2 linked regions of the Saccharothrix espanaensis DSM 44229 genome follow. The protein of the gene in region 1 interacts with the protein of each later gene in a pairwise test. Links are inferred from orthologs where the notes say so. Each region holds a gene or a part of one and is shown on either strand. Other genes may lie near its edges.

The links. The genes of interacting proteins can lie anywhere in the genome.
Region 2: the proteins of BN6_RS03330 (region 1) and ndk interact in binary tests that used the Escherichia coli proteins (3 or more experiments, as listed by UniProt). The link is inferred for Saccharothrix espanaensis DSM 44229 from one-to-one orthologs.

The regions. Positions count from the first base shown.
Region 1 is NC_019673.1:680,261-683,038, reverse strand. It holds BN6_RS03330 (5-formyltetrahydrofolate cyclo-ligase), read left to right. Parts: upstream 1-995; coding sequence 996-1,562; downstream 1,563-2,778. Other genes in the region: BN6_RS03320 (SAF domain-containing protein), read left to right, coding at 2,101-2,607; BN6_RS43205 (FmdB family zinc ribbon protein), read left to right, coding at 1,667-2,011; BN6_RS03335 (UTP--glucose-1-phosphate uridylyltransferase), read right to left, coding at 76-957; glp (molybdotransferase-like divisome protein Glp), read right to left, coding at 1-61. UniProt on the Escherichia coli protein: Involved in the removal of 5-formyltetrahydrofolate.
Region 2 is NC_019673.1:1,472,811-1,475,553, forward strand. It holds ndk (nucleoside-diphosphate kinase), read left to right. Parts: upstream 1-1,038; coding sequence 1,039-1,449; downstream 1,450-2,743. Other genes in the region: BN6_RS06920 (hypothetical protein), read right to left, coding at 225-815; BN6_RS06930 (GNAT family N-acetyltransferase), read right to left, coding at 1,500-2,087; BN6_RS06935 (ABC transporter ATP-binding protein), read left to right, coding at 2,146-2,743. UniProt on the Escherichia coli protein: Major role in the synthesis of nucleoside triphosphates other than ATP. The ATP gamma phosphate is transferred to the NDP beta phosphate via a ping-pong mechanism, using a phosphorylated active-site intermediate.

The sequences.
Region 1 (2,778 bases):
CCGGGGCGGGCCGCACGGCGGCGGCGATCACCCTGGCGAGCTGCTCGTCCACTGACCTCATGTGTTGACCCTCGTTCAGGAGTTGCCGAGGCGTTCCCGCAACCACTCCCCAAGCTCGGGCCCGTAGTCCGGGTGCTCAAGTGCGAAGTCAACCGCAGCTTTGAGGAATCCTCCCGGATTGCCCAGGTCGTGTCGCCCACCCCGGTGGACCACGACGTGCACCGGGTGACCCTCTTCGATCAGCAGTGCGATGGCGTCGGTGAGCTGCAGCTCGCCGCCCGAGCCGGGCGTGATCCGCTTGAGCGCGTCGAACACCGCCCGATCGAGCAGGTACCGGCCGGCCGCCGCGAACGTCGACGGCGCGTCCTCGGACCTGGGCTTCTCGACCATGCCGACGACCTGCTTGACGTCGTCGTCGTCGGTCTCGCGGACGTCGAACACGCCGTACGCGGAGATCTGCTCCTTGGGGATGTCGAACGCGCAGAGCACGCTCCCGCCGAACCGCTCGCGCACCGCGGACATCCGGGTCAGCACGCCGGTGGGCAGCACCAGGTCGTCGGGCAGCAGCACGGCCACGGCCTCGTCGTCGCCGGTCAGGTTGCCCTCCGCGCAGCCGACCGCGTGGCCCAGGCCCAGGGCCTTGTCCTGGATCGCGGTCTCCACGTGCAGCAGGGTGGACGCGCGCCGGACCTTCTCGACCAGGTCGCTCTTGCCGCGCGCTTCGAGCGTCCGCTCCAGCTCGGGCTGCGGCCGGAAGTACTCGGCGACCGCGTCCTTGCCCGGTGAGGTGACGATCACGAGCTTGGTCGCACCGGCCTGGGCGGCCTCGGCGGCGACCAGCTCGATCCCCGGGGTGTCCACGACCGGCAGCAGCTCCTTGGGCACCGCTTTGGTGGTGGGGAGGAAGCGCGTGCCCAACCCCGCAGCGGGCACGATTGCTGTCTGGAAGGCGCTCATGGGGAGCGAGCGTAACGGCGCGCCTAGGGTGACCTGCCATGACGTCCGATCTACGTAACCGGAAGGCGACTCTGCGCACACGGTTGCGAGCCGCACGGCGTACCGCGGACCCCGTGCCGCTGTCGGCCGAGGTGCTGAGCGTGGTTGCTGCGTTTGATGTCGTACCTGGTCAGACGGTGTGCGCGTACCTGGCGATCGGGGGTGAACCGGGGTCGCTGGAGATGATCGACACGCTTCGTTCGGGCGGGTTGCGGGTACTGCTGCCGATCGTCGTCGGGGACGCGCCGCTGAACTGGGCTTTGTACGACGGTGGGCTGCGTCCGGGGCCTTACGGGCTGCGTGAGCCAGCGGGTGAGCCGTTGGGGGCTTCGGCCATCGCCGCAGCGGCGTTGGTGCTGGTCCCGGCGTTGGCGGTGGACCACCAGGGGGTGCGGCTGGGCAAGGGTGGCGGGCACTACGACCGGTCGTTGCCGATGGCGACGGGGGCGTTGGTCGCCCTGGTGCGGGACGACGAGTTCGTCCCGGCTCTGCCGGCGGAACCGCACGATGTCCGGATGAACGGTGTCCTGACGCCTGGGGCGGGCGTGATCCGCCTGCCGCTGTGACGTTGACCTGTGGGGTTTGCGCCGCGTATGCCGGCCGGCGCATCATCGTTGTTGGCACTCGTGACGGCGGAGTGCCAATTCATGGACCCGTGGAGGGGCGAACCGTGCCGACCTACCAGTACGCCTGCACCGAGTGCGACCACCGGTTCGAGGCGGTGCAGTCCTTCTCCGACTCGGCGCTGACCGAGTGCCCGGCGTGCGAGGGCAGGCTGCGCAAGCTCTACGGAGCGGTCGGCGTGGTGTTCAAGGGCAGCGGCTTCTACCGGACCGACAGCCGTTCCTCGGCCTCGTCGTCCGCCAAGAGCGACGCGAAGAGCGAGGCCAAGAGCGAGTCGTCCTCGTCCACGAAGAGCGACACCTCGTCTTCGACGACCTCCTCTTCCACTGCCTCCTCGTCCTCTTCCTCCTCTTCGAAGAGCGGCTCGACCCCGGCTGCCGCAGCCTCGTAGCACCCAAGTTATCCACAGGCCCCCGAGTTAATCCACAACTCGGGGGTTCGTGCTTTCCACACCCCGCCAAGATCCCTACCGTCAACCCCATGAACCTCACGCGAAAGATCTTGGCAACGGTGTTGGCGCTGCTCGCGGTGCTGGTAGCGGCCTGGCCGGCCCCGGCGGGCACCCCTCTGGCGGTGGCCGCGCGCGACCTGGCCCCAGGCGTCCCGCTGACCCCTGACGACCTCAGAACCATCCACGCCCCACCCGAGTTGTCCCCAGCCGGTCCGGTCACCGCGGCGGAGGCGACCGGGCGCACCCTGCTCTCACCGGCCCGAGCCGGCGAGCCCCTCACCGACGTCCGTTTGGCGAGCCGCGACCCGGACACGGCGTCGGTGGCCGTCCGCCTGGCCGACCCGGCGGTGGCAGCCCTGCTGCGCACAGGCAGCCGGGTGGACGTGGTGGGCGCGGAGTCCCACGTCCTGGCCGAACACGCCTCGGTGACCGCCGTCCGCGACGGCGAGGTCGTGGTCCTGACCGTGAGCCGCGAGGCAGCAACCAAGGTAGCCGCCGAATCCCTGACCCAACCCGTAACCGTCACCCTCCGCTAACCCTCACGCCGCCAACCCCACCCGGCCCGCCCGCACGGCTGGCCCGCCCGCACGGCTGGCCCGCCCGCACGGCTGGGCAGGCCGCACGGCTGGGCAGGCCGCACGGCTGGGCAGGCCGCACGGCTGGGCAGGCCGCACGGACGAGACGGACATACAGGCCCAGCCATCCGA
Region 2 (2,743 bases), 790 kb from region 1 along the record:
CCGCCTGGAGTACGCCGGGAAGGTGCTGCCGCTGGAGCCGTCGACCGCAGAGGTGACCCCGAAGTCTCCGCACCTGCGCGGGAAACCGGTGTTCGGGGTGCGCGACGCGCGGCCTGCTCGGCGACCAGACCGAGCACGGAACCACCGAACTGCACGTCCGGGACTTCTCATCGGCCGGCATGACCCACCTGCGCGCGCCGGCCGACGTGGGGCTGGACACCGTGCTAGTGGTCGGTCAGCTCGACCCGCGAACGCACTTCGTCGTCGCGCAGGATCCGAAACTCCTGATTGTCCGCGACGAGCACCTTCAGGAATCCCGGGCTGGTCTCCACCACGTACGCCTCAATGGGCCCGCTCGTCGTCTCGATGTGTTCCCGCGGCACCCACGGCGTGGACACGACCGCGGCCACGATAAGCGCCATCCCGCCCACGATCCACCCGATCCGGTGCAACACGAACTTCGCCGGCCCCGGCTCGTCATTGCGCCGCCGTGCCGCCACCACCGCTACGGCCAGAGCCAGCACAACGGCCAACGCTGGCACCCACCACTGGTGGTAGGTCAGGACGTGCGCCACGAGAAACGCGATCAACACCGTGACCACGAGCGGCGCGGTACGGGAGCGGGTCGCGGCGGCGTAGAAGGCGGCCAGTGGCACGGTGAGGATCAACAACACCGTACTGATCCGCCGGTCGGCCATGAACGTGCCGAGGAACAGCCCCGGCGCGTCCTCCAAGTCGAGGGTGTGCAGAAGCGCGAACGTCGTGTGCCAGTCATACCCGGACACGGCCAGCAGCCGAAGCAGCACGAACAGCACCGCGGCACCCGTGAGCGTGGTCCCCGCACCCGACTTCTCAGTGGTCACGGCCGGCACTATCGCACCGCCGGATGACCCGCACCCGCTGAGTCGGACGTCGGACGATGACTGGATGGGCTCGGCCTGTCGGGCGCGGTTACCCGGTGGGCACGGTCGGTGCCGTCGTGGCTCCGGCTACCCTTCTCTCACTTGCACGATCCCGTACGAAGGAGTACTGACGGCCGTGAGCGAGCGCACCCTGGTCCTGGTCAAGCCCGATGGCGTCAGCCGCGGCCTGGTCGGCGAGGTCATCTCCCGCATCGAGCGCAAGGGCCTGACCCTGGCCGCGCTCGAACTGCGCACCGTGGACCGCGCGACCGCCGAGCAGCACTACGCGGAACACGACGGCAAGCCGTTCTTCGGCGACCTGGTCGAGTTCATCACCGGCGGCCCGCTGGTGGCGCTGGTCGTGGAGGGCACCCGGGCGATCCCGGCGTTCCGCCAGCTGGCCGGCGGCACCGACCCGGTGGAGAAGGCCACGCCGGGCACGATCCGCGGCGACTTCGGGCTGGAGGTCCAGTTCAACCTGGTCCACGGCTCCGACTCGGCGGAGTCGGCCGAGCGCGAGATCAAGCTCTGGTTCCCCAACCTCTGAGCTGACGCTGCCGAACGGCCCGGGTCGCCCGACCTGGGCCGTTCGGCGTTTCACGCCTTGCGCCGCGGCGACGACCCCTGCCCGCCCGCAGCGGACCCGTGCAGCACCACGTCCTCCGGGAAGCCCAGCGGCATCGCCATGCGCACCTCGTCGTACCGCGCGTCGCCCACCGCGATCGCGTAAGGCAGCCGGCCCCACTCGCGGAACCCGAGCCGCTCGTACAGCTCGATCGCGCCGTGGTTGTTGCCCCGCACACCGAGCTTCAACTGCTCGATCCCCGCCGCACGGGCGTTCCCCACCACGGCCGACACGAGCAGCGAACCCAGCCCCAGGCCCCGTGCCGACGGGTGTGCGGTCACCCGCCCCAGTTCCGCCGTGTGCTCGAACACCTGGCCGGGCGAGCGCACCCAGCACGCCGTCCCGCGCACGACGCCGTCCACCTCCGCGACCACCAGCGCCGCGTCGCCGGCCCGGGTCTGCTCCAGCACCGACTCGACCCACGCGTCGGTCTCCGCCCGCCCCGGCGGCTCCAGCCACCCGATCGCGCCACCGGCCGCGACGACCGCGTGCAGCACCTCGTGCACCTCTGCGAGCAGCCGTTCGCCGGCGGCGGAAGGCCAGGTCAGATCGATCCCCATGGCACCAACCCTAAAATCGCCACGAAGTTTGTCGTACCCCGCCGCTACCGTGACGTTCGTGACCACCACCCTCGTAGAAGCCCGCAACCTGACGAAGCACTTCGGTGCGTTCGAGGCGGTCCGGGGCATCGACGTGGCGGTGGGCAAGGGCGAGGCGTTCGGGTTCCTCGGCCCCAACGGCGCGGGCAAGTCGTCCACCATGCGGATGGTGTCCTGCGTGTCCCCGCGCACCGGCGGCGAGCTGACCGTGCTGGGCATGGACCCGGACCGCGACGGCCCGCGGATCCGCGCCCGGCTCGGCGTCGTGCCCCAGCAGGACAACCTCGACACCGAGCTGACCGTCCGGCAGAACCTGGAGGTCTACGGCCGCTACTTCGGCCTGTCCAAGGCGCACGTCCGCGCCAAGGCCGTCGAGCTGCTGGAGTTCGCCCAGCTCGCCGACCGCGCCGACGACGAGGTCGAACCGCTCTCCGGCGGCATGAAGCGCCGGCTGACCATCGCCCGCTCGCTGGTCAACGACCCCGAGCTGGTGGTCCTCGACGAGCCGACCACCGGTCTCGACCCGCAGGCCCGCCACCTGCTGTGGGACCGGCTGTTCCGGCTCAAGCAGAACGGCGTCACGCTGATCGTCACCACCCACTACATGGACGAGGCCG